DNA from 3 places in the Aminipila butyrica genome. Region 3 is predicted to be linked to each of the others. Evidence: riboswitches for the same ligand, from Rfam matches in the RefSeq annotation. Region 3 holds a riboswitch; each other region holds the start of a gene.
What was found. A riboswitch is a leader RNA that binds a small molecule or an ion and turns the genes downstream of it on or off. The one in region 3 is predicted to bind cobalamin.
Positions count from the first base shown of each region.

Region 1: it holds a riboswitch for cobalamin, as region 3 does, so the genes downstream of both, Ami103574_RS10070 (S-layer homology domain-containing protein) here and Ami103574_RS14450 (immunoglobulin-like domain-containing protein) in region 3, are expected to answer to the same signal.
Region 2: it holds a riboswitch for cobalamin, as region 3 does, so the genes downstream of both, cbiQ (cobalt ECF transporter T component CbiQ) here and Ami103574_RS14450 (immunoglobulin-like domain-containing protein) in region 3, are expected to answer to the same signal.

Region 1 is NZ_CP048649.1:2,119,477-2,128,332, forward strand. Features, by position in the region: gene Ami103574_RS10055 (ATP-binding cassette domain-containing protein) at 1-2,648, opposite strand, end outside; gene Ami103574_RS10060 (energy-coupling factor transporter transmembrane component T) at 2,632-3,567, opposite strand; gene Ami103574_RS10065 (DUF4430 domain-containing protein) at 3,573-4,460, opposite strand; gene Ami103574_RS10070 (S-layer homology domain-containing protein) at 4,473-6,155, opposite strand; cobalamin riboswitch at 6,270-6,487, opposite strand; gene Ami103574_RS10075 (homing endonuclease associated repeat-containing protein) at 6,617-7,702, opposite strand; gene Ami103574_RS10080 (DUF2284 domain-containing protein) at 7,740-8,330, opposite strand; gene Ami103574_RS10085 (sugar phosphate isomerase/epimerase family protein) at 8,335-8,856, opposite strand, start outside.
Region 2 is NZ_CP048649.1:3,309,859-3,321,996, forward strand. Features, by position in the region: gene Ami103574_RS15480 (SAM-dependent methyltransferase) at 1-779, opposite strand, end outside; gene Ami103574_RS15485 (sensor histidine kinase) at 1,095-2,756, opposite strand; gene Ami103574_RS15490 (winged helix-turn-helix domain-containing protein) at 2,770-3,441, opposite strand; gene phoU (phosphate signaling complex protein PhoU) at 3,445-4,119, opposite strand; gene pstB (phosphate ABC transporter ATP-binding protein PstB) at 4,165-4,914, opposite strand; gene pstA (phosphate ABC transporter permease PstA) at 4,938-5,843, opposite strand; gene pstC (phosphate ABC transporter permease subunit PstC) at 5,830-6,690, opposite strand; gene Ami103574_RS15515 (substrate-binding domain-containing protein) at 6,692-7,600, opposite strand; gene Ami103574_RS15520 (NAD-dependent protein deacylase) at 7,982-8,758, shown strand; cobalamin riboswitch at 8,833-9,036, shown strand; gene cbiQ (cobalt ECF transporter T component CbiQ) at 9,202-10,056, shown strand; gene Ami103574_RS15530 (energy-coupling factor ABC transporter ATP-binding protein) at 10,067-10,894, shown strand; gene Ami103574_RS15535 (energy-coupling factor ABC transporter permease) at 10,914-11,678, shown strand; gene Ami103574_RS15540 (energy-coupling factor ABC transporter substrate-binding protein) at 11,678-12,001, shown strand; gene pyk (pyruvate kinase) at 12,087-12,138, opposite strand, start outside.
Region 3 is NZ_CP048649.1:3,067,240-3,079,377, reverse strand. Features, by position in the region: gene Ami103574_RS14490 (GNAT family N-acetyltransferase) at 67-606, opposite strand; gene Ami103574_RS14485 (EFR1 family ferrodoxin) at 821-1,606, opposite strand; gene Ami103574_RS14480 (winged helix-turn-helix transcriptional regulator) at 1,750-2,115, shown strand; tRNA gene Ami103574_RS14475 (tRNA-Gly) at 2,306-2,379, opposite strand; gene Ami103574_RS14470 (DMT family transporter) at 2,981-3,919, shown strand; gene Ami103574_RS14465 (hypothetical protein) at 4,126-4,335, shown strand; gene Ami103574_RS14460 (hypothetical protein) at 4,340-4,690, shown strand; gene Ami103574_RS14455 (M28 family peptidase) at 4,850-9,661, shown strand; cobalamin riboswitch at 9,890-10,091, shown strand; gene Ami103574_RS14450 (immunoglobulin-like domain-containing protein) at 10,339-12,138, shown strand, end outside.

The DNA of each region.
Region 1 (8,856 bases), 950 kb from region 3:
AAACCGTATTTTACTTTAATGCGGTCCAGCTTTTCCAGCATAGACTGGGACATGAACCACAGGAAGATGACCGTAGCCGCTGCGTGGACTAAATCAAAGGGAAGTCCCAGAACATAGGCTGCGACGAACATTGGCCAGGTGGGATTGGCGTTGTAGGTCAGCACCGTGGCAGGATTCATCAGGCCGCCATAAATCACTAACACGGCTAGGCCGCCAAATACGCACAGCGGTAAGCGGCCTCTGAGCAGCAGGCCTTTGCGGAACAATATCCCCGCTAAAAATCCGATCACCCCCATAGCAAACATCTGCCATGGCGTCCAAGGCCCTTGTCCATACAACATATTGGAGGTTAACATGGTGATAGCACCTACCAAAAACCCAGCCTCCCCGCCGAAAGCTACGCCGGCGATGATTACCATGGCTGCCACTGGTTTAAACTGAGGCAACATGAAAAAAGCAGCTCTTCCGGCCACCCCCAAGGCACACAGCACTGCCAGAATGATTAACTCTCGGGCCTGAGGCTTGCGCCCCTCAAAAGCCAAGACAAAAGGCAGCATAGTTTCAAGGATGATCAATAAGGAAATAAAGTAATATTTCCGATCACCAAAGTAGAATACCCCCACGTAAAGGGTCAGGGGAATGGCCAGCAGAATCATCACTGCTGCGGCTACTGTCCGCTTGGACAACCTGCGCTTCTCTTTCTGAATCTGGATGACCTCTATCGGTTGTTGGCTCCGCTGGGAAATGGCCAGCGCTAATACCACCAGAGAGGCGATAAAATAGATACTCTGTTCCAAGGGCTCCAGCTGGATTATCTGGGATCCTTGCAGCGCTACATAGGCCAGAGTCAAAGCGCAAATTCCCGCTGCTCCCGCTAAAATCCGCCGCCATAGAGGCAGCTTGTGACTTTTTGGGGCTTGGTTTGCCTTCTCTACCACCTTATCCGGCCTATACAAATCCTCTGCTGGCAATTGTGGTCCAGGGGGCACCTTTCCACCGCAGGCAAGGATGACATCCTCAGCGGCCACCGCCTCCGGCAGCAATTGACGGGCCATACGGTTTGCTGCGGTGGTGTAAAAACTATTTCCAGAAAAGAAAGCCCGCGGCGTATCCTCGGTAACAATATTTCCATCAAAAAACATCGCGCAGCGATGGGCATATTTAGCACAGAATTCGATGTCGTGGCTAACCATGACCAGGGAAACACCCTGGCGAAGCAGCCGCTGCAAAATCTCGGCGAAAAGTTCCTTAAACTCGGCATCCAGCCCCTTAGTCGGTTCATCCAGCAGCAGAATCTGCGGTTCTAAAAGCAGAACCTTGGCTAAAGCTGCTCGCTGTTGTTCTCCCCCTGACAAGTCATAAGGATGTCGGGTGCGAAGCTGTTCCAGCCGACAGAGCTTCAACACCCGTTCCAGCTTTTCCCCCTGCTGTTCCTTGGACAGCTTCCGTTCCTTGAGCACTTCCAGCAAATCTGCTTCCACCGTTTTCTTGACAAAAAGAGCCTGTGGATTTTGTGGCAGGGAGCCAATCTGAGCCAGAACCCCTCTCAAATTCCCTGTCACATCTTTCCCTTGAACTAAAATCTTTCCCCGGTATGGTCGATTAATCCCCGCAATCAGAGACAAGGTCGTCGTCTTTCCGGTACCATTCCCTCCTAGTACTGCCAGAAATTCTCCCGGCCTCACCTGCAAAGACAGCCCTTTAATCACATCGGGCAGATCCTTTTCATATTTAAACCATAGGTCCTTTAGCTCCAGCACTGGCATCTCTTTCAACTCTGGTTTAAGCTCTGCTGGTATTGCAGCCAGTTCCCGCTCCTTTGCTATTTCCTCCAGCCACAATCGGCCCTCTCTTACTGTTACTGGACACTGCAGTTTATTGGGCACGGCGGCAAATATCCGCAGGGGAGTAGGCATGGCCATAAACATGCTGTGGCCGTGCTCCTGAAGAGCCGTCCCCACCTGATGTGGCTCCCCTTGATAAATCAGCTTGCCTCGATCCATGACCAAAACTCGATTGCTGAGCGGGAATACTTCCTCCAGCCGATGCTCCGTTATGATAACGGTAGTCCCCAACTCTCGGTTAATCTTCCCCACAGTAGCCAAAAAGTCTGCCGCCGCAATGGGGTCCAGCTGGCTGGTCGGTTCATCGAGAATCAACACTAAAGGCTGCATGGCCATGATAGAGGCGAGGTTTAAAAGTTGTTTCTGTCCGCCGGAAAGTTCCTTTACCGACTTATAAAACCAGGTCTGAATGCCAAAGAAACTGGACATCTCCGCCACCCGCCCTCGAATGGTGGCCGTATCATAGCCCAGGCTCTCCAGTCCAAAGGCCAGCTCATGCCATACCTTGTCTGTTACCAGTTGATTATCGGGGTTCTGCTGCACAAAACCGATACGGGCACTCTGATCCCGCAGCGATACTTCTTGCAGTGGCTTACCCTCAAAAAAAATATCCCCCAGCCTAGCCCCATGAGGAGCGATTACCGTTTTTAACTGACGCAAAAGCGTAGATTTCCCGCAGCCGGAGGGTCCGCACAAGGCAATAAATTCTCCCGGCTCTACGGAAAAACTTACATCCGTCAAGGTCTTTTCTGTCTGCTCTGGATAAGCAAAGTTTAGATTTCTAATGTCAAAGCACCGATTCAATCTGCGATTCCTCCTTTCTCATGCTGTTGCCTGTCTCTAGTGCCCTCCACCGGGCATCTGCAGCCACGTTCAGGATCACAGGCATCAGGCAGAGTGCGGCATAACAGATAAAAAGACTAAAGGGGTAGAGACCTGGGCTCACCCCTTTTATTGTGGGAAAATATCGAAAGTAGAGACCGCCGGCAAAGGCACCTGCGATAATATACAGTCCACAGACTGTGAGAAATAACAGCGCTATGCCATCCCGCCTGTCCATAGAATAAATGGAAAAAGCGGTTCGCCCCTCCAAACCATACCCCCTGCTCTTCATAGAATCTGCCGTCTCAATGGCATTTTCCAAAGACCAGGTTACCATAACAGAAAGGATGGTCAGCCCTTTTCTGGCCCGCTGAAGGACTCCTCCGCTGGAAATGTCTCGGCCAATGCACCGCTGCGCGTTGGACACCACCTGAAGCTGTGTCTTAAACCGAGGCACAAAGCGCAGCACCATGGATAAAATAAGGGATAAGGCCGGGATTACCCGGCCGAACAGATAGACAAATTTATCGGAGGTCATAACTGCGTTGTAGCAGGAAAACCAGGAAATCACCCCAATGAGCATGGTGGCTGCCACCATGCCATAGACCATGGATTCCAGGGTCAAGGGATTTCCGCTCGGCAAATATGTAAGAATCGTTCCTCCCTCGTGGTTAAAGGCCGGATTCATCAGAACCGTGATTACAAAGACCGGCAGCATGAACAGCAAGCTAAAGCGCACCGCCTTTTTCCCGTTTAAATAGATAGCATACGTCAAGGCACAAATTAACGATATACCCAGACACACGGGATGGACAAATATCATGGAGAAGGCTAGCACTAAACCGAAATAGACAAAATTAACCAGAGGATGATAACTTGAAAAGGTGTCTCTGTTTATCATCTGCATCAGCCTCCCGTGGAATAATAGCCGCCCACATCCCGACCTAAGTCACAGGTGTAAACCCATTCGATTACATCTCCCTGTTTCAGCTGATAACGGCTGCATCCATAATTGGGAAACCAGTCGTTGACTTTGTACATCCAGCCAGACAGTTCCCCGCAATCGAACTCATAGAGATTGTTTATGCCTTCAATATAGGCACTGTTATAGAGCGGCGTATTAACAAATTCCATATGAATTTTATTTTTTTTCATTTCTCGCTGGAGCACGTTGAAAACACTTTCCCCTTCGTAAAAGGTTACTGTAGCCGTAGCCAGAATAGCCCCGCTGGTAGGGACCAGCTCTACCTTCTCCGGATCCAGCGCCGATATATTGTCTAAGATGGTATCACAGCGAACAGAAAGGGTACAGGTGAGTTTCTTATCTGAAATCACCGTATTTTGTGGCTCCACAGGCACCGGTTTTCCCTCTGGCACTGGTTCAGTGAGATATTTGTCCTTTCCTGTTTCCGGATCTAAGCTCATCCCTTTAGACTGAGAGTAGTCCGAAGATCCTTTTTTGACTCCTGCGGAAGAGGCATCACTGCCCATGCTCTGGGCCAGAGCCACCTTCTGTGCAGCAGTCATCGTTCCCTTTTCTTGGCCGTCTGCACTGCTCTTGCCACTACCGTCTTTTGCCTCAGAATCTTTAGGGTTTTCGACCACAGCTCCCCCAGTGGCTGTCAGGAAATCTTCCTGAGAAGAGACCGCTGCCACCGCTGAGTCGGTCACCGAATTTGTTGCTGACAGGGGGGTACTATCCTTTACTGCATAGCCGCCCCCTGCCACATAGGTGATCACCAATGCCCCGCAGATAACACCTGCGGCGATCAGCTTACCCTTTGTGAGTTTCATGACTGACCTCCTTTACATCAACTTTGCAGCGGTGAGCATCTGAAACAACATCTCAGCAACCTCACAGCGCTTAATCGCGTTCTTTGGCAGAATATCCATCTTCTCCTGAGAGAGAATGCCCGCATCATAACAGAAAGCCATGCTGGATTTAGCCCATTCTGCTACGGTAACGTAGTCTGTAAACTGCGCCAGCGTATCTTGCACAGTCGCTGCATCCATGTTCTTACTTATGCCTGCCAGCTTGGCTGCCCGCTCTACCATGACAGCCGCTTCCTGCTTGGTAATAGTTCCGCTTGGTGAGAATGTGTCCTCAGAGGTACCCTTGACGATGCCATACTGGTAAGCAGTTCCCACATAAGGAGCATACCATGAGGTGGAATCTACGTCAGAGAAATTATTGCCGCTCTTTGGCTCTAAACCCAGTGCTTTAACAACAATAGTAGAAAATTCAGCTCTGGTCATGGTGTCGTTAGGCATGAACTTATCATCTGTTTTGCCATTGATAATAGCTCTGGCACTGAGTGCTTCCATCGCCGACTGGTTCTTGTGGCCAGCTATATCCGAAAAGGTCTTGCCTGGCAGTGTTACGTTTTGCTTCTTCACGTCAGCCTGTTTATTCGCCAGGCCCTGTCCGGTGGTTTCTGCATTAGTCTCTCCGGTGGTAGAAGCCGGGGATGAAGCATCGCTCATGCGATAAAGGCTATTCTTCCCTTGCTGAGCTCGGCCTACAGCAACTAGACCGTAAAATCCCTGTTCTGCTGCCATTTGGTTGCTGCCGCTGCCATCTGCTGTGTGCAGAAAACCCTTGCCCTTCTGATAGAACGTTAATAGATTATCTACAGCCGTGTGTCCATTTTTCACAAATCGGCTGTCATCTTGGGCAATTCCTAATTCGCACAAAGCGACAACAACCTGTACACAGCTTTCGGAGTTCGCCGTGCCCCAGCTGGAAAACCCGCCATCACTTCGCTGCATGGCAGACAGGCATTTCAGGGCCTCTTGGGTTACCTCCTTGACCTTAGGCTGATCCTGATACTTGGCTAAAGCCTGGAGCGCCATGCCCGTAATGTCTGGATCAGATCCTTCACTTTCGGCTGTAGCACCATCTGCGCCGCCGAAGAGTGAAAAGCCGCCGTCAGACAGCTGACGGGATAAAATCTCATCAATATACATCTGTCTGGTGGCCTGAGTAGCCGCCGCCTTGTTTTCCGGCATTGGATAATTTCCACTGTCCAAAGCGATTAAGGCCCAAATAGGGCCATTGATGCCTTGCCAAATAGTCTTGTCGAAATCCCCCAGGGGAGTCAACAGATTGTAACCTCCTACGTTAGTGGGATCTGCCCCAATGGCAGAAAGAGCCACGGTCACTCGGGAATATTCGGTATACTTCTTGTCGTGGAGTACGCCCTTACAGGCTTTCACGTAGTCCACCACCCTGTTGTAATAGTCCTTGTAATATGTATCCGGCACATCATAGCCGCTTCTGGCCAATCCCAGCACAGCCCACTCTCCACCGATAGAACTCACCTGAGGCTCTTTCACTGTCTTATACATGTAGGCTGCCGTGTCATTCATTGCCGCCTGTACCGTCTGGGCATCTGCCGCAAAAACCGGTAGGCTGCCAAAAATCATGGCCACCGCCAAGATTAGGGTAATCAGCAGACTTGTTCTTCTCATCTGTTGCTCTCTTTTCATTCTTTTTTCTCCTTCCTTTTCTCATGCACACAAAAAAAGCTGTGACAATTTAACCTTGTCACAGCCGTATTTCTGTACTGATCATAACTCCTTTGTTCCCATAATCCGTGGGACAAAAAAACAAACATTTGCGAAGATATTCTGACTTACACTTCCAGGACCTTTCAATCCATCACTCCTGTTTGCCTTCCCGATTTTCATCAGTGGCTGACTTGGTCCAAACACGAGTTCCATGTTTACAGCGGCGGTACCGTTTGAGACTTGCACTCAATTCCCTATTACATCCTTCTGCTTTAGCCAGCAGAAAGAAAACACAAAAGCATTCCTATTCAATTGGATGAGATTAAAAAAACCTCATTTCTTATCAAATATTGTATCATCAAAGCTGCTTTTTGTAAATAGGGCCGCTCCTGCAAAATTTTGCGTCCGAGCCTGTAATTTCTTGCTCTAGGCCGATGAATCTAAAGACCTTGATACTGAGCACTATGCTTCTGCTGAAACTTCCGGGTCCGCCGATTAGCTTTCTCAATCTCTTTTTCCTGCACCTTGTCCACTGGTTCCATGCCAATCTGATAGAGAATATTTCTATAGTTGGCACAGCGAGCCATCAGGTTTTTCCATACCTCCTTTGGGATTTCCGATTTAATAGGGGGTCTGCGAAGGCTGACTGCCTGCCTGCGAAGCAGGTTCAACTGACGGACAGTCTCTTTATCTGGGTTGACCAGCTTAAACAAGCTGTCCTCCAGCATTTCACTATGTTTAATCTGTCGGCTCCTTCGTCCATCCAGAAAGGTGGACTGAAAAGGGCACAGCTTTTGGATGGGTTCCATATGTATCTGATAAAGGATATTTCTCCAGGTACCACAGCGCTTTTTCAACCTGCTGCGGACCTCTGGAGAAATTTCCATGCGCATAGGCGGTCTGCCTAATCGATTGGCGGTGTCATAAATAGACTCCAGCAGCTCCCACTCCTCTGGTAATAAATCACAAACCTTATAAACCGGTTCCTGGCTTTTCCAGTTATTATCAATGCCCGCCGCTTCCAGAAGCTGAGCCCAGGTGTCGTATTTAAATCGAAACAATTCTGCGGCCTCCGACATTTCATGCATGTGAGGAGGTCTGCCCAAATCGTTGGCCAGTTGCCGAAGGTGCTCCAGCATTTCCTCTTCTTGCTGGCGTTTCATGGTCACCTTCTCATAGGAGTCCCCATCTTTGCCCGCCTTTTTGGAAAGGCCTGCGGCAATCAAGGCTTTGGGCCAGTTGCCAAAACGCTTTTTTATGTAGATTCGATAAATCCAATACAGTTCTTTTTGTGCCGGGACATGGCCCAACTCCTTGGTTTTTTGGATTAAGACTTGGCATAGCGCTTCGTCAGAAAAACTGGAATAAACAATTCGGCCCCTTCCTGCGCTGATCTGCGAATATTCAAAAATTCGCTCAGCCTTTGGCCCTTCCTTATCGTGCTCCAGCTTTCCCGAAGCGATAGCCTGGGAAACAATCTTCTGAAACTCCTCTATGTATTGTGCTGCTATGCTCTCCTTCTGCATGTCTGTGTTCCCTTCTTTCTTTTGTGTCTTATTCCCCTTATTTTTTCAGCAAGCCGCAAACCAGCACAAAATAAGAGGGCAGCTTGTCCGGCTCCAGCCATTCCAAGTCCACGCCCAGCAGCTTGCTGCACGTGCGTCCCACATCGCCCCCCAGAGCCTCAATGCTGTACCGCAGCTTATGATAATAGCGGCAGCTTTCTTTGGCACTGCCTTCGGGACAGACACTGCGAGTGCAGCTGTGGGTCTCCATCAGGCGATCTCCGCAGAGAGAACAGCTTCCCGCCGACAGGCTGACACTGTCAACAAGCTTTTCTTCCATCTCATAGAGTTCTTCCGACAGGATCTTTTTCTCTGCCGCAAGGATATCATACATCTCCTCTTTAGCCGCCTCCTTGGACAACTGCTGCTGATCCTGCTGGTCAAAAACGATCTTTCTTCCCAAGAGTACTATCCGCTGAAACTGATTCCAATACCCCATCGGGTCAAAATCGAAGGGCGGGCAGGTCCACTTTTGGCCATAGCTGCTGCATTGCTTACAGTATTCCAAGAATTCCTCCACGTTGACGTACTCTTTCACATATTTTGAGACTTCCATCTCGGTGCTGATGTGCTCCGTCTTATAGTTCATGTTTTTATCCTTTCCACCCCAAAGCCTCCGTTTGAATCTTCAGGACTCTTTCCTTGTCAGCTCTGCCGGAAGACGCCAGCTCATGAACCAGATATTCTGGAGCAATTCGCTCTATGAGACTCTGGATGCCCGGATGTGTAACGGGTTGATGGGTGTCAATATTTAAAATATGCTGATAAGACACCGCAAACTTTTCCAAGTAATCCTCCGGCAGCTTTGGTACAATACAGAGGTGCTCCTTCGTATATTCTCCGCTTACCGACTGATGCAGATGCACCCCTTTTATATATCGGCAGAGGATGCCGTGTTCATCAAGCATTTTATGTATATAATCAATCGCCTCTTCCTGGCTCTGCAGCTCCAAGTTCGTACACATGAGGTGTCCCAAATCCAACATAATACCCTTGTTCTGATAATGGATATTTTTTAGCATGCGCTTCGTAATATCAGGTTTGGTAAAAGTGAAGCCCGCCCAATGGAGATTTTCCAGAAGCAGCTTGAACGTATATTTTTTCCCGTCCATCAG
Region 2 (12,138 bases), 240 kb from region 3:
ACTTTGTCCACGCTGGACAGGAATAAATTGTAGTTCTCTCTTCCCACGTGCTCAATCATGCCCACGCTGACCACTCGATCAAAGGTCTTTTTTGATTTTGGCAGATCCCGGTAATCCATCAGGGCTACTGTCAGATATTCCTCCACGCCCTCCTCTTCAATTCGCTCCTGGAACCGCTTGCACTGCTCCTGGCTCAAGGTTATTCCCATTCCCTTGACCTTATATGTCTTGGCAGCTTCAATGAGCAGCTGTCCCCAGCCGCAGCCAATATCCAGCAAGCTCATACCTTCCTTCAATCCAAGTTTTTCCAAGATATGATGAATCTTATTTATCTGTGCTTGGTACAAGGTCTCGCTTTTTCGCTTGAAGTACCCGCAGGAATAGCTCATGCTTTCATCCAACCACAGGGCATAAAAATCATTGCCGATGTCGTAATGGGCAGCGACCTCTTTTTGCTGGTTTTTCTTCCCGCTGGAGGTCATCATCAGCTTTTTTAAGGCCTTCGTATCGGTGGAGAATTTTCCTAGCTGGCCCAAGAAATTGTTCAAAGCTGTATACAAGTCTCCCTTGACCTCAATATCCCCTCTCATGTACGCCTCTCCCAATGCTAAAGAGGTGCTCTTCATCAAAGCTTTCACCTCGATAGGCTTGTTAATCTTCACCGTAAAGGTTGGCTCAGGCTGGCCAATCACATGAGTTTCGCCATCTATTTCGACGGCAAAGGGTTTTTCATCAAACTGGCTCAAAAACTCCATAAGTAACTCTTGTTTCTTTTTCATCATAGTTCCTCCCTTTAATAATCTGGCCTCTTTTCATTTTTGCAAACTACAATCAGTCAGGTTCTATTGATTTAAACAATAATTAACTTAATTCTATCCATCTTTCTTATTTTAATACTTTGTCTTTCATTTATCTAGCAGGATTTTGGTTTTCCTTCCCAAAAACAAAAAAGCCCTGACGGGCACGGGCTTTTCAAAACCCGTACTCCGTCCTCGGCTGCACACTTCACCTTTGCTATTTTTTAAGCTCGAGAGTTGTTACCTCCGAGCGCCTATTTTAATCCTCCAGATTTTCAGCTTACGAAGCTCAAAAACTTAAAAGCATACTCGAATAGTGGTTCCTTTCCCTTGCTGACTTTCTAGTTCTAAGGCTGCTCCGTGACGCTTTACCACGTGCTTTACGATGGAAAGCCCCAATCCAGTGCCGCCCGTCATCTTGGAATGGCTCTTATCTACCCGATAAAATCGTTCAAATACTCGTTCCTGATGCTCTCTGGCAATGCCGATGCCCGTATCCGCCACTGTCAAGCATACCGGTTCTGCTGTCAGAGTTACTTTGACTTGACCCGGCCTCTTATTATACTTAATCGCATTCTCACACAGGTTGAACACCAATTCATCCAGCATCGGCAGAGAGCCCATTACATAAACCGGCTGGCTGCCTTCCGTTCCGTCAAACTCCAAAGATACCTGTGCCGCCTCTGCCGCAGCCTCTAGTCGATTCATCACACCCTTGCACACCTCTTGCAGATCCACCGGTCCGTGGGCCTCTTCACCCAACCCTTCATCCAGCTTGGATAATTTTAAGATATCCTCTACCAAGGCAATCATCCGTTTGGCTTCGCTATATATCTTTGCAGCAAAATCCGGCATATCTGCCTGAGGCACGATCCCCGCCTTCATGATTTCCGCATAACCCAAAATCGAGGTCAACGGTGTCTTTAACTCATGAGACACGTTGCCTGAAAACTCTCGGCGCAGATGATCGGTCTCCTCTTTTTCTGTGACGTCCAATGCGAGGACCACCGCTCCTTCCGGCTGACCATCTGAGCCCTGTCCTGCAGCGGAAGGGGCTGCCAATAGGTGATAAATCCGCCCGCCTTGGCTCAACTGACTTTCGGCTGGGGTGCCTTGCAGGGCCTTTTCTGCTACTTCCCGAAATTCAGCACTCCGATTCAGGGTTAAGTAGTGCCCCGTCGCCGCTTTGCCGAAAATCGCTCCGGCTCGCTTATTGACTAAAAGCATTTCTCCCTGACCGTTGAGCACGATAAGCCCTTCATTCATATTTTGGGTAATAGACTGGAACTCATCTCGCTCCCTCTTCAAGGTGTTGTAAGTCTCCTGAATGAGTCGGTTCTGTTGTTCTAATTTTCTCAACAACGGTGAGAATTCGTCGTAGACTTGATTGGATAGGGGATTCTCTAAATCCAGCCGATTGATAGGAGCTACAATGGCTTCTGTCTGCCCCTTGGCCAGAAGCCAGATAAGAATCAGCATCACCAGACAGATGAGGGCCACATAAACTAGATTGATTGCCGCCACCGTATACACGTTAGAAGTGGTGTTAGCCACTCGCAGGATACTGCCATCTGCCAGCTTTATCGCGTGGTAAAAGGTCTGCTGCCCTAAGGTTTCCGACATGCGCACCCCTTCACTGCTGCCTTGGGTCAAGGCAGCAGCTACTTCCGGCCGATCTAAGTGATTCTCCATGAGAGACGGCTTCTGCCGATTGTCAAAGACCACCGTGCCATCGGAAGCAATCAAAGTGACCCGATCGCCGCGAATATCCTCAATAGTCTGCAAATAACTAGCTCCGTTCAGGTCCACAGCAGCCCCAATGTATTTAGCCTCTTGCTCTACTTCGACCCGCATATCTCGGTAAAATCCCTTATACATCACCACCGAAATCAGCAGGGTCGTCACGAGAATAGCGGCAGCAGACAGGAAGAAAAAATTTTTAAATATGGTTGTTCTCATGGTCTACACTCCATCACTGTTCTTTAATCAAATATCCCACTCCCCGGACGGTTTCAATCAGCTGTCCGCTTTTACCCAGCTTTTGCCGCAGCGTTCGTACATGAACGTCTACGGTGCGAGTCTCTCCGTCAAAATCATAACCCCAGATGCGCTCCAGTAAAACATCTCTGGAAAGAACTAAACTGCGATTCTCCATCAGATAACGGAGCATTTCAAATTCTTTTAAAGTCAGTTGAACCTCTTGACCCCCGGCTGTTACCAAGTGCTTGTCGGCTTGAAGCTGAATGTCTCCGCAGCTCAGTTGATTGCTCTGCTCCCGTGGCTGCGCACGGCGTAAGACAGCCTTAATCCGAGAGATGAGCTCCATCATACCAAAAGGCTTGGTCACATAATCGTCCGCACCGCTATCTAGCCCGATGACTTTATCATATTCCGTCCCCTTAGCCGTCAGTAGAATCACTGGAATGTCTTTGGTCGCTTTACTGCCTTTGATTCGTTTGAGAATTTCGATTCCATCCATCCCCGGAAGCATAATATCCAGCAAAATCAATTCCGGCGTCTGCTGAGACAGCGCTGGAAAAAACTCGGCGCTGTCCACAAACCCTTCCGCCTGAAACCCGGTGTTCTTTAAGGTGTATACAATTAATTCCCGTATGCTGCTGTCATCCTCCACACAAAATATCATTCTTTACTCCTCTTGCTCCGTATGAGTACCGGTTATAGAAAACTCCACCCACTCAGCGATATTGGTGGCGTGGTCGCCGATTCGCTCAAAATATTTGGCAATCATCAGAATATCGATTACATCTAAACTCATCTGATTGCGTATCTCCTTATCAGCCTTAGGCATATCACCAATAAGTTGAATGACGTCGTCTTTGACTACGTCAAACAGATCATCTACCACATCGTCATAAGCAATGACTTCCCGAGCCAGTACCAAATCCCGCTGAACGAAGGCTTCCACACTCTCTGTCACCATTTTGATAGTGGCCTCCGCCATCAGCTTAATATCCTGAAAGTCTGTGGGCAGGGTCAAGTCAGCTACCAGCACGATGTCTGCAATATCTGCTGCCTGATCCCCGATTCGTTCCATATCAGTAATCATCTTCAAGGCGGCAGAAATCAACCGTAAATCTCGAGCTACAGGCTGCTGCTGCAACAGCAGCTTCAAACACAGGGCTTCGATATCCTTTTCCTTTTGATCAATCTGTTTCTCCGCCTCAATGGTCTGCTTGGCCAATGCCCTATCCTTTTCAATCAGTGCCTTTACCGCAGCATTGATGGTGGTCTCACATAAAGCTCCCATTTCAATGATTTCTTTATTTAATAACGTCAGCTGCGTGTCAAATCTATTTCGCACGGCTCTTCCTCCTTCTATTTTACCATACCAATTTCATAAAGAAAATCAGCCAAATCTTCCGGTGATATAATCTTCTGTCTTTTTGTTCTTCGGAACAGCAAACAGCTCCTCTGTGTCGCCGAATTCCACCACTTCACCCAGAAGGAAAAAGGCCGTTTTATCGGAAATTCGAGCAGCCTGCTGCATGTTATGGGTTACCATGATGATTGTATAATCCTTTTTCAATTCTAGGGCCAAATCTTCAATCTTGGAGGTGGATATGGGGTCTAAAGCAGAGGTTGGTTCATCCATCAGCAGCACTTCTGGTTCTACCGCCAAAGCCCTGGCGATGCAAAGCCGCTGTTGCTGCCCTCCAGACAAGCCTAAAGCACTCTTCTTGAGCCGATCCTTGACTTCATCCCAAATAGCTGCATCCCGCAGTGATTTTTCTACCAATTCGGCCAGCCTGCCTCCAGACTTAATCCCATGGGTTCTTGGACCAAAGGCCACATTATCAAAAATGCTCATGGGAAAAGGATTGGGCTTTTGAAACACCATTCCTACTCGCTTCCGCAGGAGATTGATGTCCATACTGCCGTAGATATCCTGTTCATCCAGCAGCACCTCTCCGGTTATGCGGCAACCCTCTACCAAATCATTCATTCGATTCAGAGACTTCAGCAAGGTGGATTTTCCACAGCCACTAGGCCCGATAAAGGCCGTAATCTCCTTTTCCGGAAGTGTCAGATTGACATCTTTTAGGGCCTTAAAATCGCCATAATACAGGTCCAAATCTTTTACTTTTATTTTATCCATTATTTCATCCTCTTCTCTATGTGTCAACGGGCAGTAATACGCTTAGCAATGAATCCAGATAGGGTGTTGATGGCAATGACGATGACTAACAACACTACTGCGGTGGCATAGGACTGATTCATGTACAGGCCTTCACTGGATAGGGCGTACATGTGTACGGCCAGAGTTCGGCCTGAACTCAAAAGACTTTCAGGAATATCAGCCACCGTTCCAGCGGTATAAATTAGCGCCGCTGTCTCTCCTACAATTCGCCCAGTACCCAAGATGACTCCAGCCAAAATGCCGGGTACTGCCGTTGGGAGCACGATGACGAATACCGTCCGCAGCTTTCCTGCGCCTAGGCCAAAACTGCCTTCCCTAAAGGAATCCGGTACCGACTTCAAGGCTTCCTCCGTGGTACGCATAATCAGAGGCAAGATCATGATAGCTAAAGTGAACGCTCCTGCTAAAATAGAATATCCCCAGCCCAGCGCTGTTACAAAGAACAACAAGCCGAACAAGCCATACACAATAGAAGGAATCCCGGCCAAAGTCTCTGCCGTAAGTCGAATTATATTAACAAATTTATTTCCCCGCTTAGCATATTCAACCAGAAAAATAGCAGAAAATATCCCCAGGGGCGCAGCAATCAACAAGGAGAAAAAGGTCATGATCACGGTATTTATTAGCGCTGGCATCAGGGATACGTTTTCCGTATTATAGTTTAGAGCAAAGAGACCGGGATCTAAGTGGGGAATACCTTTCAGCAGAATATAACCCACTAGACAGATGAGCACACCAAAGGTGAGGATTCCTGCCCCTATAACTAAGAGAAACAAGCCGAAGGACAGGGGATTTCTCAGATACGCTTTCATCTTTTCTCTGTTGCTGACCTTATTGATGGCTTCCTTGTCAGGACTCGACGATGAGAACTGTTTAATTGCCTCCATTTAGATTCCTCCTGTTCAAAAGAGATACGGACAAGTTAATGATAAGTATAAAAACGAACAGCACCACAGCTGTCGCAATGAGGGCCTCCCGATGAAGACCTGCCGCATAGCCCATCTCAATAACGATGTTGGTGGTCATAGTCCGGACGCCCTTGAAAATACCTGCGGGCATTCTGGCTTGGTTTCCCGCTACCATCATCACCGCCATGGTTTCACCGATGGCTCGTCCGATACCTAAAACGATGCCGGCGATGATTCCCGATTTAGCTGCTGGCAGCACCACCCAGAAGATGCTTCGCTCGTGAGTGGCTCCTAGGGCCAAGGCCCCCTCATAATAAGATTCCGGGACGGTTCGGATGGCAGATTCGCTGACACCGATTATGGTTGGCAAGATCATGATGCCCAGTAAAAGGGAGGCCGTAAGCATGCTGCTCCCGTTGCCATCAAAATTGTCTCGGATAAAAGGAACCAGTACCACCAATCCAAAGAAACCATAAACAATGGAAGGAATACCTGCCAGCAACTCCGTAGCAGCTTTCAATGGCTTGTAGATTGGCTTCGGGCAAAACCGGGCCATGAATACCGCTGTCAGCAGTCCGATAGGCACGCCGATAACAATAGCGCCTGCGGTTACATAGATGCTCCCTAAAATCATCGGGAATATGCCATAAATATCGTTGGATGGCTTCCACTTTTCCCCTAATAGGAAGGATGCTGCTCCAATCTCATTTATGGCTGGTATGCCGTTTGTAAATAGAAAGATACATATCAAAGCAACTGCCAGCACCGAAGTGCAAGCAGCTGCAAAGAATACGCCTCTCATAAAAGTTTCTTTTGCGTTTCTCATTTTATTCTACGACCTCTGAGTCTACAACCTCTGACCAGTTCGTCACTTCACCGACAAAGATGGCTTTTACCTGATCCGGTGTCAGTTCATCCACTGTGCTTTCCTTGTTGACGATAACCGCGATGCCGTCCATAGCGATGGCAGTGGCTTTAAGCCCTGCTTCCAATTCAGTATCCTTCAATTCTCTGGATGCCATGCCGATGTCACAAATTCCATCAATAGCGGAAGTCATACCCGTGGTGGAATCACTCTGCTGGATTTCAATAGACGCATTTGTATTAACTGCCAAGTAAGCTTCTTTCAGCTTTTCCATAACTGGCGTAACAGAGGAGGAACCTGCTACAACAATCTTGCCTTCTGGCATAGTGCCGGCATAGGCCGCGGAATCGCTGACGGAGATATATCCATTGCCTTCGATGACCTTCTGACCTTCTGCACTCATGATGTAGTCAATGAAGTCCTGAGCCACTTCGCTAACCCCATCCTTGGTAGCGATGTTGAAAGGTCTGGCGATTTTGTAGGTGCCATTTTTGATTACTTCCTTGCTCGGAGCAACCCCATCAATCTTTACTGCCTTAACTGTATCATTCAGAGAGCCTAAGGAAATGTATCCGATGGCGTATGGATCGCCGGATACGCTGGTCATCATGACAGAGGTATTATTGGTAATATTGGCTTCTTCCGTGGTATTGTCCACTTTTTCACCGGCATCATTTTTTTCTTCAATGCCAAAGAGTTCGATAAACGCCCCTCTGGTGCCGGATCCATCTTCTCTGGATATAACGGAAATATCGTGGTCAAAATCCGCCTCACCATTTTCTGCTTCTTTGCTGCCACATCCTGCAAAACTTCCTGCAATCAATACAGCCACCGCAGTACATGCCATTAATTTCTTCAATCCTTTTTTCATCACACGTTCTCCTTTGCCAACCTTTTTTAATCACATTCATTTGTGAATACTCTTATTTTGTCTACATTCACATAGTATATGCGTCGTGTTAAATCAACAAGCAGGCTGTGGTAAAAGGTCTGTAAAGTCATGTTAAATATATGTAAAATCTCAGGCAATTTGGCGGCTATGGCTCTAGTTTTCACCATTTCCAACAATTTAAACTGCTTGCTTTCTATTTATGTTATTACTATAATGTAAATAGAAATTTGAATGAATTAGTAAACAACTCTTTTTGGCTGTTATCCTAATAATATCTATTATTTCGATTGTCCATAAACAAAAATTGTTTATACAGCGGATAAGAAAACGGCTTATAAAAGTTAGGAGGGCGAGCATCCCATGAATCAAGAAATCCAACAGCTGTCCCAAATTATTCAGGATAGCCAGAATATAGTATTCTTTGGTGGAGCAGGTGTTTCCACTGAAAGCAACATCCCTGATTTTCGCTCAGAGAGCGGACTGTATCAGGCGGTAAGCCAGTACGGTCATCCACCTGAAACCATGCTTTCCCGCAGTTTTTTCGACGGGCATCTGGATACCTTCTACGATTATTATAAAAATAACCTGATTTACACAGAAGCAAAGCCCAATGACGCCCACCTAGCCTTGGCTAGACTGGAAGCCGCAGGCAAGTTGAAAGCAGTGGTTACTCAAAACATCGACGGCCTCCATCAGTTGGCTGGCAGCAAGACGGTCTTTGAACTCCACGGCTCTGTCCTGCGAAATAACTGCATGGCATGTGGTGCCCCTTATGACCTGGCGTACATCATGGATCCAGCCCACTGCAAAGACAATCCGGAGGAGAAAAGGCAAATTCCTTTGTGCGAAAAGTGCGGCGGTATTGTCAAGCCGGACGTCGTTCTTTATGAAGAATGTTTGAATGACCAGGTAATGGAAGGTGCCATATCGGCCATCGCCCAAGCTGACACGTTAATTGTAGGCGGCACCTCTCTAGTAGTATATCCTGCTGCGGGGCTGATTAACTATTTTCACGGAAACCACCTGGTTCTCATCAACAAGTCTGAGACCTCTTACGACCGCAAGGCTGATTTAGTTATCTATGATGCCATCGGCAAAGTTCTCCGGGAAGCTACAAAAAAATATTCTTTTATTTAATATCTGACATTCTTTAGCATTCATCTATTTATCACCCTTGACAGGAAAAAGGATAAGTAGTAATATGAACATGCAACTAAATACATATTTTATGTTCCGTCAAAAAATGTTGACGGCTAAGAGGGAAGCAGGTAAGAGTCCTGCGCGGTCCCGCCGCTGTAAGCGAGGAGCCACCACCCTGTTCCACAAAGGAAGATCACTGAAGCGTCCGCTTTGGGAAGATCGGGTGACGGTGTTGATACGCAAGCCAGAAGACCTGCATAAAGTTCCATGTAATCCGAAGGGTAATCGGTTTATATTTTTATTGTGTCTTACAGAAAAACGGGCTGTAGCTTTTTGCTACAGCTTTTTTTATTGCAAATTCGCCTGTGAGATGCAGCCGGGGCGTAGCCCCATTCACGTTTTAACAAGATGACGTCTGAGGTAAACAAATGGAAGCACACATGACACTAAAAAACGAGACGAACAAACCTCACCAGCACGGACACCGCCACCAGAAGCACCGCAAGATTGGGCACAAGCACGGAGAAGGTTCCTCCATCGACTTTTATGCGTATCTCTCCGAGATACGTCATTGGAACCCCGGGTTTAAAGTGTCACTCTCCGCATTGACATTGATTTTGACCATCGGTTTAAACAACCCTTGGGTATCCTTGTCTGTCATTGCCGCTATGGCCTATGTGACCGTAGTGAAGGGACGACTTCCTCTTCACGCTTACCTGTCGATTCTAACCATTCCCATCGCATTTATCCTGCTGGGAACAATTATGATTGGCATTGATTTTGCGCTGAAGCCGGTGAGCCAGTTCAACCTTCATCTAGGTTTTTTCTACATAGTGACATCCTGGGAACGAATCCAGACTATGTGTTTTTTAATCCTCAAGGTCTTTGCCGCGGTCAGCGCCATGGAGATGATGGCTTTATCCACCCCATCCTCCGAGATTATCTGCGTACTCCAAAAAGTCCGCGTGCCAAAGCTGTTTACCGAGTTGATGATGATGACTTATCGGTATATCTTCATCCTGATTGACGTCAATATCCATATCAGAAATTCTGCGGACTCTCGCTTGGGTTTCTGCGATTTGAAAACTTCCTGGAATACATTTGGAAAAGTTGCAAGCAATATGCTGATCGTTTCACTGAAAAAGTCCAGCGCCTATTACGACGCCATGGAAGCCAGATGCTACGACGGAGAGTTTATCATCCTGGAAGAACCGCGGCCAATCCGCACCAGCCAGGTAATCCCAGCTATAATTTTTATCTTTTTTCTCTTCGGGCTATGGGTCATGTCAAGATAGGAGGCCGCTTATGAAGGAGCCGATTTTACAAATTCAGGATTTACATTATTGTTACGGAAACGGGAAGACGGCTTTAAACGGCATCAGCCTGGATATCTATCCAGGTGAAAAAATTGCCGTGGTAGGTTCCAACGGAGCTGGAAAGTCTACTTTTTTCCTCAACACCAACGGAGTTCTTACACCAGACGATGGTCAGATTTTTTACCGTGGACTGCCCATTACAAAGAAAAATTTAAAGGAACTGCGGAAAAACATTGGCATTGTCTTTCAGGACGCGGACAACCAAATCATCGCTTCTACGGTCCTGGCCGAAGTAGCTTTTGGGCCGATGAACCTCAAGCTAAGCAGGGAAGAGGTCTTGGAACGGGTGGAAGAAGCCTTGGCTTATATGAATATTCTTGAATTTAAAGAACGGCCGCCCCATTACCTGAGTGGCGGCGAAAAAAAACGCGTCAGCATTGCCGACATCATCGCTATGAGATCGGAAATTATCATCTTTGATGAACCTACGGCAGGGCTGGATCCCCTTAACGCAGCAATGCTGGAGGAGGTATTGGAAAAGCTTTCCTCCGAGGGAAAGACCATGTTAATCTCCACCCACGACGTAGACTTTGTCTACCGCTGGGCTGAGCGCATGATCGTTTTCAACCAAGGGCAAATCATCGCCGATGGATCACCCCTGAAAATTTTTCAGGACATGGCCATCCTGGAGCAAGCCAATTTAAAACAGCCTATGCTGTTAAAGATTTACGACTTGCTGGTGGAACAGTCTCTGGTAGGCGACGAGCAGCGCTACCCTGCCACGTTTCAGGAATTGCAGAAAGTCATTCAAAGATAAAAGAGAAAAGGAGAGACCTATGAAAAAAATGACTATGAAAGAAAAGAAACTAATTTTAGGCACTGCTGTTGCTGCTTTATTTCTCGGCATAGCACCGTCAGCCAGCGCCATGCACATTATGGAGGGCTATCTGCCTCCTACCTTTTGCATCGTATGGGGTGTAATCTGCCTGCCGTTTTTAGTGGCAGGTTTCCTATCCATCAAACGGACCTTAGCAGACAACCGCAGAAATATTACCATGATTGCCATGGCAGCGGCTTTCGTGTTCGTGCTGTCTTCCTTGAAGATTCCGTCAGTGACAGGCAGCTGCTCTCACATGACAGGTACTGGACTAGGTGCCATCTTGCTCGGACCTAGCGCAGTCAGCATCCTGGGCATTATCGTATTGATATTCCAGGCCATTTTGTTAGCTCATGGTGGTCTGACCACTCTGGGAGCCAACACCTTCTCCATGGCCATTGCCGGTCCTTTCGTTTCCTTCGGTATCTATGCCCTGTGCAAGAAGCTAAAGGTAAACAAGAGCGTGGGCATCTTTTTGGCAGCCTCCATCGGCGACCTGTTTACCTACTGTGTAACCAGTTTCCAGCTGACCATGGCGTACCCGTCTCCAACCGGCGGATATATGGCTTCCCTCTTAAAGTTCCTGGCGGTTTTCGCCCCTACTCAGGTTCCTCTAGCCATCATTGAGGGTATCCTGACGGTGGTTATCGTCATGGGTCTTGAGACTTACGCTAAACCAGAATTAAACGCTTTAAAGTTTGCAGTTGGAGGTGACACAAAATAATGAAGACGAGATCAAAGGTTATCATTTTACTAATAATTGTTTTTCTAATCGCTATTGTTCCCCTATTCGCCTTAAAAGGTGCTGAATTTGGTGGTTCTGACGATGCCGGTGGAGAGGCGATCTCTACGATTATGGGTGAAGAATATACCCCATGGTTTACACCGGTATTAGAGACCGCTATCGGGGGTGAAATCCCAGGAGAAGTGGAAAGTTTGGTATTCTGCCTTCAGACGGGTATCGGCGTAGGCGTCATCGCCTTTGTCATGGGCCGACTGGTAGAACGCTCCAAGCAGGAGAAAAAGAACGGCAAAAATACCCATTAAGTACATTCACGCGAGAATCACATTTACGCATACAAAAGAAGAAGACCATGGCTCTTTCAGGGCCATGGTCTTCTTTTATTTTCAATCAGTGATACACTCCAGCAATCTGAACCTTTAAGATATTAGTCGTGCCAGAT
Region 3 (12,138 bases):
TAACATTTTTTATGGCTGATTTCAATTTATTTTTTCAAATCAGGTTAAGGGCATTTCCACAATGTTCTAATTTAAAAGGTCCCATTCTTTTTTTAAAATAGCATACTGATAAGTATTTTCATAATGTGGCATTCCATCTGAATTATTTATGAAGGATATAAACTCTAGAAACAATCCCTCTTTCCTCATGCCCAGTCGTTCACAAAGCTTTTGCGATGGGATATTATTGTCTTCTGTATAGGCATAAATTCTTCTTGCATCGCTTTCAAAGAGATAGTTAAAGATTTCCTTCACTGCTTCTGTCGCATACCCTTTTCCACCATAATTTAAATTAAAGTTCCAACCTACACTATAAGTGTCTGGAGATTCTTTCTTTGCAAACACTTCACCAATAATAAAGTCTGATTCGCGCAAACAAATAGCATAACAATTCCCATAAATACCTTCGTTTTGTTTTTCCTCTAATTTTTTTGCTGCTTCTTCGTAAGAATTTACTTTTTCACTGTAAAAACAATTTACAGGTGGTTCAGCAAGATATTCATATAATCCCTCTACATCTTTTTTCTCAAAATTTCGGAGGATAATCCGAGTGGTTTCAATATACATGTTTTTCTCCTTTGATTTCAAAGCCTTGAATGCCTTCTGTGAGCATCAATTTAAATTTCTAAGAATAAAAACTTAGAAATTTTAATTAAAAAACAAAAGTGGGATAAGACCTTTTTAAGTCTTATCCCACTTCAATAATCAATTTATGATTACAAGTCCTCTGACAAGTAAATTTATTTTATCATTTTTAAATAAGTAAATCAACTAAAAAGTTTTATAAAAAGTATTCCGGTTCATGCCTAATTGTGCTAAAGCTATCAATTAATGCCCTAGTAATTTTATTAAATACCTCGTGATGAATAGACTTTGCCTGTACAGGACATTTTTTAATGCAGCTGCAGCAACGTACACAATTTGCAGCCTCTACCTCTTTAAAATTATAAAGGCTGATTGCTCCCTTTGGACAGTGCTTTGCACATATGCCACAATTGATACAATCACCACTTGTGTCAGGAGCTATTGGAGGTGCAGACATTCTTTCCTTGTACGGGATATTTCCTTTTACAATAAGCTTGGGTGATTGTAAAATAGCATCTGAATCCTCGAATTTAATTTTGATATCAGCACCAAATTGTTTTGCTGCGTCTAAGTCCTTGCTATCAGGTCTGTTTGTTCCTACCTTTAAAGTATTTGAATGTTCTGCAATAAACGCGCCAGCAGCTATTCCGATAAAACCATTACGCTCAAAAGTATCTTTCAACTCAATAAGAGCATCATCATAATCTCGATTCCCATATACGGCAATAAAAACCGCAGGTGTATGATTTCCTTTTACATTGGCAAAAAAATCAATTAAGAAGTCTGGTACCCTGCCTGCATATACAGGCACACCAATTATTACTAAATCACTAGCATCAAAAGTAATTCCTTTCTCCCGGTTAGCTGGTAAAGTAATATTATATTCCTCATAGTTACCACCGATTCCAGCTGTGATACTTTTGACAATTTTTGCGGTGCCGCCGGTAGCACTAAAAAAAATTATACTTAATTGCTTGCGCATAAAACCTTAAACCTCCATAGAAACATTTGAATTTACAGTATTATTAATATATAATACTCAACAGCTAAACTTTGTTCAAGTACTGATTTTTGGTTATTTACTAACCTAAAGGTAACTATTGATATAATTGAGGAGACATAGATATGGAAAAAGAAATAATAAATTACCCGGTTGAACTTACTCTTGCCTTATTAGGGGATAAGTGGAAGATACTTATCCTTTGTCAACTGTTTAAAGGAACAAAAAGGTTCAACGAAATATTTCGTTCAATCACTAATATCAACCAGAAAATGCTTGCAAAACAGCTTCGTGCTTTAGAGAACGATGGCTTTATAACTAGAAAAGTTTATCCAGAAGTACCTCCAAGGGTGGAATACACGCTTACTCCACTAGGGCGCAGCTTAAATCCTGTTATTGAGGCTATGTTTAATTGGGCTATGGAAAATAAAGAAAGCTTTACTTTTAAGTACACTATAAATATTGAACCTGATCTTAAATTACCACATTGAGAGGCTATCTAAGAACTACTAATTTTTCTACCCTTATGATTCTAAAGTGTTCACAGTCGCTTATAGTGTATTTTCATTTTAGCACCTTTTGTTCCTAGCGGGGTAGAGATAAGAGTAGATTATTGCCTAAGTAATAGTTGACTAAATGTGCAATAAAAAACGTACAGTATTGAAAACTGTACGTTTTTTTTGGAGCAGGCAGCGAGAATCGAACTCGCAACCTCAGCTTGGGAAGCTAATATTTTACCACTAAACTATGCCTGCATCTGTCTGGCCTTAAATTATAATCTAAATAAATTTAAGCCTAAAATTAATTATACTCCTAATTTGCTTGTCTGTAAATACCAAAATTTCCTATACAGGCAATAAAATCTTGCGGCTGATTGAGGCAGGGAAATTAGGGATAAAATCCATAAAAAACGCTATAAAATGTCCCACGCTGGAGTAGGGGATGGTATACACTAAAGTTAATAATTTTTCTCTTTCACGTGACGTGACTGTTGACATGACAGAAAAGGAAAGACGCCAGTAGGCAGTCATCCTATTACTGTCTGTCATCGTCACGTCATAATATGCTACAAGGATGGGCCTCACCCATTGACAGCTTGAAACAGACAGCCCTTACATGCAGGCGCATGAATGTCGGCAAAGCTCGACAGTAAACAAAAATACCGCAATGGCGGTTTTTTTGTGCTCAAAATTTGTTCTGTACCTGCAGCAGGCAAAGGCATGAATTAAAACATCAAATCTAATATTACAGTGAATGCCAAATCATAACATAAATAAAAAAAAGATAAAAAAGAGAAGAAAAATAAGTGTGATTCCGCTATAATGGAAGAGATTATGAAATGGAGGCACAGAAGCTATGAACACCGCAACAGCTGCATCAAACGGTGCAGAATTAAAAAGTCCAGCAGGAAAGCCTGGACCAACGAAGGCAGAGCAGAGGGAGTCTATCCTATATATGGTGATCTGTGCTTCTCTGTGGAGCATCGGAGGGATCTTTATCAAGTTAGTGCCTTGGAATCCTTTTGCCATTGCAGGAGTTCGCAGCGCCATCGCCGCCTTGATTGTGTACAGCTATATTCGTCATAGAGGGATTTCCTTGAAGTTTGTTCCAGGGGCTTTTGCTTCTGGTCTATTTATGAGCGGGATATTTTTTAGTTTTGTTATTGCTAATAAGCTGACCACTGCCGCCAATGCTATTGTTTTACAGTTTGTATCGCCAGTTTTTATTCTTATCTTATCGGCAGTCTTTCTGCATAAGAAATGCCGAAGAGGAGACCTAGTGGTGGTAGGTATGACCTTGGCAGGTATTTCTCTGTTTTTCTTTGACCAGTTAACCCCAGGAGGCATGCTGGGAAACTGCTTTGCTATTTTGGATGGTTTGATGGTGGCTTGCGCTTACTTAGTGGTGGGGCAAGTTGATGAAGAGACTCGCATGACGGGTATTTTACTGGGGCAGTTGTTTACGGCGGCTATCGGTCTGCCTGCAGTGTTTCTCACAGAAACGCCCGTCAATGGTACGGTGGTGTTTAGCCTGTTGGCCTTGGGAATATTTCAGCTGGGTATTCCTTATGTGTTGTTTGGTTTGGCCATGAAAAATGGGTCAGCCCTGGCTTGTAATTTGATTGGGGCCATTGAGCCCCTGTTAAATCCCGTGTGGGTTGTTCTCTTTACGGGAGAAGCTCCTGGCTTCTTCGCCTTGATTGGGGCGGTAGTCGTTATTGTCTCAATCAGCCTCTGGTGCGTCTGGAATGACCGGGTCAGCAGGCTCGAGTCTGTGGAAGGAGAGGACGGTTGACAATAGGGTCTGGACAGGCAGATGTTTAAAAAGGGTAGTCCCCAGGCGGATAATCGTTTTCGTTAAGTTGGTATACAGAAAATATATTATGGGAAAGTATAAACATAGGCATCTACCACGCCTATGTTTTTTTGTGGGCAAATAACGGCGGTTTCTATTTTAATCAGCAATATTCGCTGGGATTTGCTGTGGAGGTATTGGGAGCCATGGGATTTTTAAAAAAGAATGCGAAGATTTATTTGTATGAATTTTTTCGGATAATCATAGAGTTTATAAAAAATATTTTCTTAATAAATAAAAAAATGAAACTTACTTTTTCGAAAATTGGAGTTTGCAGGGGAGACAAGGGCAACGATGGACGAGCTTGGCAAGAGGTACAAACTTTTGCGCATGAAAGAATGAAAGGAGGCATATAGTCATATGGACAATCTGTTTAAGGTTCAGCAAATCCAGCAGCAGCGCATAAGGCACCTTATAGAAGATTTTTATAAAGCCTATTGTCAAGGGGATACGGAAAGAATGTACAGCTGCTTGGACTGGTCCTTCCAAAACCATTTTTCTCTAGAGGTATACAAGACTCATTCTAGCTTTGACGTGGATATAGGTTTGTTGATAGAGGTTCAATGGATTGAGGTGCAAAAAGAGGAAGCCCGGGGGCTGGCTCAATGTTTGCTGGACATAGGTCAAAAAATCAGAGAAATGGTGCTAGTGTGCAGGCTTGAAGAGGGAGGCTGGAAAATGGATGGCAGAAGTCTGTACAAGAGGCGATAAACCAAATCAAATTTGTTAAAGTGTGTGTGTTTCCCCAAAAGATAAAGGGGTGCGGCCGCCAATGACCGTATTAAAGGGGTTTTGCTCAACATGGGTAAGTTTTGCCGAAGGCAGCTGCCGATGATGAATAAAATAGAAAAATAACAGGAGGAACCATTCATGTTAAAAAAGAAATTAGCAGCCTTGCTTGCAGCGGCTGTGATGCTGACTTCGTCTGTTCCCATGGCTTTTGCAGGGGATACGGGAGTTGATTCTGGACAGCCGCCGGGAGCGGGGGTATCTGCGGCCGATGAGGGTAGTCTTTCTGGTGGGGAGGAGAGCAGTGTCCCGAATTCAGAAGGAGATGAGGATAAGGCATCAGAAAAGGGTCTGAACAGTGGTACGGAGGGGACTGCGGTAGACAACGGTGAAGAAGTGCCGGGAGATTTAGGTACGCCATCGGAAGAAGAATTAATCAGTCCGCCTGCGATTACCAATGAGGCTGCTGTAATCAGTCCGGCGGCTATTATCAACCAGGAGCTGGTGGTGGATCGGACGAAGGAGTCCGTCATGTATCGTCATCTGACGGAACTGTCTCAGACCATCGGTCCTAGGCTGGCAGGATCTGATGCAGAAAAGGCTGCGGGAGATTATATAAAAGACACTTTGCAAGCTGCGGGTTATGCGGTTGAAGTTCAGCCTTTCCATTGGGAGGTGACGAATAAAAGTGGCATCGTCGTCAAGGAAGGGGATTCCAGTAACCTGGTAGCTATAAAGCAGGGGAAATCAGCTGAGGAGGTTATTGTAGGAGCGCATTACGATTCCGTGAATACGGCTAAGGGCGCCAGCGATAATGCTTCTGGCGTATCCGTAATGCTGGCGGCGGCAGAAGCTTTAAAGGGTGTGGAAACAGACTACACCATCCGCTTTGTCGCTTTTGGAGCTGAGGAGGTGGGATTGAAGGGCTCCACCTATTATGCGAATAAGATGGACGACACAGACATTGATAATACTATAGCCATGATCAACCTGGACACCGTCTTGTTTGGTGATAAGATGTATGCTTACGGGAGTCTGGGAAAAGATAGTTGGTTATGCAGACAGGCTTTGGATTTAGCCGACAGGTTAGATCTCGATGTGGTGACCCAACAGGGCCTCAACGAAGCATACCCCAAGGGAACGACAGGAGATTGGAGTGACCACGCACCGTTCCGAAAGCTAGGTTTGCCGTGGCTGTACTTTGAAAGCACCAACTGGGATTTGCTCCAAGAGGACGGTACTTATTCCGAAGGGGACCGAGAAACTAAAAAATTCGGCGAGATTATGCACACCAAGCGAGACTCCATGGAGTTTATGGATGAAAATTATCCAGAGCGAATGGAAGATCGATTATATACTTATACCACGCTGCTGATTCACCTGCTGGATGAAATAAATCCAAACTTAGCGGAAGACAGCATCGTAGTCAATACAGACCGTCTGTCCATGTCGGAAAAAGGTAAGGTTGAGGTATCTGTGGAATTCACCCAACTGCCTGACCTAGCGGATTTAGAATGGACTTTTGGAGGCAAGGCTTTCGAGCAGTGGAAAGTCATCAAGTGTGAAGGCCGGGATGGACGTAGCACAAAAGAGGAAACCGAGATTCCATTTATAACTTTTGCTGAAGAGCCGAAAGTGGAAGGCGACCGCATTGTGGCTTCTCTTGAGTTCAATTTGCCTTTTGGCACAGAGAACTTATCCCTCCGGCCTTATCCACGGCGAATTTATACAGAACTGTTGGGTCAGTACGACTTGGCGGTGACCGATTCTAAATCAGGCAGACAGGTGGAGACTTCCATGACTTACAATGCTTTTGATTCCTATCATCAGCAACTGGATATCAAGCCTGAAGTGGAGAATATCATTCGCACGGCCAGAGAGGATCGCTATCTAGAATACGCGCCTTTGGGCAAGTCTGCTGAAGGCAGGGATATTCCATTTGTTATTCTGTCTAGAGAAGAAAGCGACATTGATAAATATTTTAGCCAGACTTTGCCAATGATGCTGAATAGTCCGGGGGACTTTCTAGCGAAGATAGAGGCAGGGACGGCAGATGGATATAAGCCGGTCATCTGGTTTAACAACATCCATTCAGACGAAGCCAACGGCGTAGATGCGCAGTTGGACTTGCTGAGAAAGTTATCCCGAGCTAATGAAATCACTTTTGAAAGTGCCAGCAAAACAGAGAAGGATGCGGGGGGAAAGATTGGCCAGTACGAGACCGGCGACACGGACGAATTCACGCTGGATGTACAGGAACTGCTGGATCAGTTTATCATCGTGTTCAGCCTGAACAACAATCCGGATGGCCGACATTACAACACCAGAGAGACAGCCTCAGGCTTTGATCCTAACCGGGATGTGACTTATCAGACCCAGGTGGAGACTGAAGCGGTGTTCCAGGCTCTGGCTAAGTGGTCACCAATGATTTGTAACGACTTTCACGGCTTCGTAGCGGATTTCTTAATTGAGCCGTGTACGCCGCCTCACGATCCAAACTTTGAATATGATCTGTTGATGGCTGGGGCCATTCCACATGCTAACGCCATGGGGAAATCCGGCATTGCCAACACTAAATATGACCACTACATCATTCCATTAGATGATTACAAAGATGGTTGGGATGATGGGGCACCTATGTATGCGGCGGTATTAGCACAGATGCACGGAGCACTGGGGCACACCATAGAGGTGCCAGAGTTGAATCAGGAATCTAATAACGCCTTTCTATATGCAGGCCTGGGTTCCTTGAACTATGCTTTAGAAAACAGAAAGCAGTTATTTAGCAACCAGCTGGAAATCTACCGACGAGGTGTAGAGAATGAAGATTCGCCTAAAGTAGACAGCTGGCTGATTAATGCTGCTGGGGAGGCTGTCGGAAGGCAGAGAGAACAAAATAATAATTTCTTCCCAGAATATTATGTGCTCCCGGTTTCAGGAGAGTTACAGAAGAATCCATTGGCAGCCTATGAAATGGCCGAGTTCCTCATAAATAATGGAATACGGGTGGAGAAGACCTCCGAGGCCGTGCAAATCGGTTCGACGACTTATCCGGCAGGAAGTTTTTTGGTATCTATGCACCAGGCTAAGCGAGGTCTGGCCAACTGCGTACTATACGACGGATCCGATTTCTCTGACTTTGCTGCTATGTATGCGGAAGTGACTATGTGCTTCCCGCAGCTGAGGGGATTCGATAAATATGAGGTGCGCACAGCGGGAGCCTTTGAGGGCAAGACTGTTGCAGTAGAACAGGTAAGAGTGCCAGCTATGGCGATTCCATCGGGGACTGTGCAGCTGGTAATTAAAAATACGAATAATGATGCCGTAAAGGCGGTTAATGAATTGTTGAAAAACAATCTTCCCGTAGCCATGACTTATTCCGCAGGGGAGGGTTTTAACAAGGGAGACTTTATTGTAGATAAGAAAGATGTGGAGGCTATCAAGGATAAATACTTCTTGGAATTGTCTCCATTTAAGGGAAAGGCATCTGTAAAATCTCTGAGGCAGTCGAATATAGCGGCTGTAGGTGACGAAATGCGCTATGTGCTTCAGGGCCTTGGATTCCAACTTCTGCCGGAGGATACTTATGGGGGAGCTGACGTTATTGCTGATGACAGCAGCTACAGCATGACTTCAGATATGAAGCAGGCCATCCAGGGCGGGACCTCCTATGTGGCCGTAGGCGCATATGGCATGTCTGCGCTGCAAAACAGCGGCCTCTTGCCAGGGTTTAAGATGGGTGGCTTTGACGACTATTACGAAGGAGTCCTGCGAGCAGACCTGAATACGGACAGCGTAATCACCGGTCGATACAATGAGAAGGACATTCTATACAATAATACAGGTTCCTGGATTGAAAGTGCACCGGCTACGGCCAAGGTACTGGGGACTATCAGTGAACAGGCAGACTTCTATGTGGCAGGCTGGTGGCCGAACCACCAAGAGGTTAAGGGTAAAACCTACATCATGCAGGATCAGGCAGGAAATGCGAAAATCACTGCATTTGCCAGCCACATTACGAATAAGGCCCATAATACCCACCAGTTCAGATTGTTATCTAATGCCATCTATGACAGTTTGCCGGGAGCATTGACTGAAATAACCGGATACGCCGAAAGCAGTGGAAAAAGCGGCAGTAAAAATACTAGTACAAATCAAACTTACAAAATCACGGTATCTGCGGGAAAGGGCGGCACTATTAGTCCAGCCTCTGCCAGTGTAGCAAAGGGAAGTAATCAGAACTTTTCCATCAAAGCAGACAAGGGATATGTCATAGCGGATGTAACAGTGGATGGGAAGAGTGTTGGTGCGGTAAGTACCTATAAATTTAATAGTGTGACAGCTGTACACAGTATTAAAGCTACTTTTAAGCAGAGTGGAGACACATCCACAGAGAACAAGGCTAACTGGACGTTTAAAGACGTTTCTGCTTCCAGCTGGTTCCATGCTTCCGTAGACTATGTGCTGCAAAAAGGTATCATGAAGGGAATGGATAGTCAGACCTTCGGGCCGAATATGCAGACCGACCGAGCTATGATTGTGACCATGCTTTACCGGCTGGAAGGACAGCCAGCGGGAGGTACTGCAGCTTTTCCTGATGTAGCAGGAGGCGTGTGGTACAGTGAGCCAGTCGCTTGGGCCAATGGCAATGGTCTGGTAACCGGATATGAAAATGGTCAATTCCAGCCAAGCAAGGCTATCACCAGAGAGCAGCTTGCTTCTATTTTATACCGATATGCAGGGTATAAGAAGCTGGATACAACTGGAAAAGGTAATCTGGCATCCTTCCATGATCAAGGACAAATTTCCGCTTATGCAAAGGAGGCCGTCACCTGGGCGATTGGAACCGGTTTGATGAATGGCAAGTCAAGCGGTCAATTGGATCCGAAGGGAACTGCCACGAGGGCTGAAGTTGCAGCTATGTTCCAGCGGCTAGACAGTCTGATGGATTAAACGTACGACGTTTACAAGGCACGGAGCATGACCTGCAAACCGGGATTACTGCGTGGAGCACGGAGCATACTTATTTTGTGGGATTAAGTGATTCGGTTATAAATACCTCTTCAACTCGTAGCAGTTGAAGAGGTGTTTTACAAGCAGATTCTACATAAATCGACAACGGTGCTATTGACACAAAGTCCGCTTAGTGATAGTATTTCAATGTGTGAAGAACTTGACAATAATTTAATAATTGTTTCATGTTCCGTTTTGATTCACTTAAATGTTGAATTGGAATGGCTAAGAGGGAAGCAGGTGAAAGACCTGCGCGGTCCCGCCGCTGTAAACGAGAAGCTTTTCTGTCATGCCACTGAGAAAATCTTGGGAAGGTTAGAAAAAGCACGGATTCGTGAGCCAGAAGACCTGCATGAAGCGAAAGCGCAGTATTCCGCGGGAAATCGGTTATACTTATGGGATATATATCCATGTGCGATACATCATTGTTTTTATATGCAGGAAAAACGGACTGTAGTATGTTGGTACTACAGTCTTTTTGTATGCAGAAAAATCAGTCAGCAGCATGGCCTAGGCCCTTGATTTACCGTGGAAAAGAATAAAGGTTTTATCTTCTTATCAGAATAACGCAATTAGCGATGACATAGATAAAAATAAGAGAAGGAGAAGAAAAAGCAATGTTTTTTGAAACGAATAAAGCAAGTAAATTTCTAGCTCTGTTGTTGACTCTGGCCATGATTTTTACAGGATTTTCTATGCCGGGATACGGCACGTTACATGCCTATGCAGATGACGACAGTGAAATCCTTGTCAGTACAGCCAGTGCTCCAGCAGAAGGGGATGGATCACCTGGGAGCCCTTACCTTATCCGAACCGCTGAGGAGCTGGTTTGGTTTGCAGAAACGGTTGGTACAAAGCCAGGAGCATGTGCTGTTCTTGAAGACGATATTGAGCTAGACGGAAACGATAGTAACCAATGGAAGCCAATCGGTAGCAGCAGCAACGCTTACACAGGAACCTTTGACGGACAGGGGCATACTGTAAGTGGACTTTGTATCGACACTAGGCCGGAGTCTTATAAAGATGATGGTAAATATCTCGGGGTTATTGGGAACCTAGGAACTAATGGCACCGTGAAAAATCTGTCTGTAGAAGGAAGTATTTACACCCAAGCCAGCGGAGCAACTTATACGGGCGGCTTGGTGGGCTGCGCCGGTGCAGGCAGTCAGATTGTGAATTGTGCCAATTATACTGATATTATTGCTACAGACGGGGGCACGGTAGGCGGACTGGTAGGTGGTACGAAAGCCAGTGCTAAGATATCAGGGTCTTTTAATGCAGGCTCGGTGTCAGGGAAACAGCAGACCGGCGGCATTATTGGGTATGCCCAATATGCAGAGGTGAGCTACTGCTATAATAGCGGAGATATCAGCACGGCAGCAAAATTTGCGGGAGGCCTTTTAGGGTATACCTATAATGGTATTACCTTAAAGAACAGCTATAATACGGGACGTATTATAGGAACTGGCAACGTAGGCTCTTTAGTTGGATTTTTTACGTCAGGGAAGGACACGGTTAGTGACTGCTACTGGTTAGATAGCTCGGCGGAGAAAGGGATTGGAAATATTGAAGCCGATGCGGTTCCTGTAACAAATGCTTCCAAAAGTGCTGCCGAAATACAATCTAGTGATTTTGTCGATTTAATTAATGGCAGCAATCCGCCTGAGGATGCTAAGTTTGTAGGTGTAGATGGGGAATATCCGGTACATCAGTGGCAGCAATCTGAGGTGCCTCCGGAGATGACTGATGAAGAAGCCGTAGCCGGAGCTGTTGCAGCACTAACTCTAAATACATCAGAGCCAGTAACAGAGAATCTTACGCTTCCATTAACAGGTATAAACGGTACTTTCATTTCTTGGAGTTCTGACACGGCGGCTGTTCTTTCTGATAGTGGTGTGCTCAATCCACCTAATAAGGAGACAAAGGTTACCCTGACGGCGACTATATCTAAAAACGGCGTGGAGGACACAAAAGCTTTTGCCTTTACAGTAGCGGCTAAAAGCGGAAATGCTGATGCAGAAGCTGTAGCGGCAGCAATACAAAGTCTTCCAATGAGTCTTTTGGTTCCTGAAAATGGAGTTGATACAAATCTAATTTCCTATGTTAATCGCCTTTTAGAAAAGAAAGGGATTACTGGTATTACTGTGACCCTTACAAGTCCGGGAACACCTGGAAAAGCCGATGTTGGTAGTATTGCAGCCAACGGAGATATTACCTATTTTTATCAGCAGCCATCTTTGCTTGGTTATAATACACCATATGTGTTTGTTGACGACATTAAGTTGAATTTCTCTAAAGGAAATGCCAGTCAAGAGGTTACTAAAAGGGCTCGACTGGACTGGGATGAAGGAAAGGTCAAAAACTGGCTTACGGAGGCGGTGCTGGATACGATTACCTGGGACAGCATCAAAGAAAGC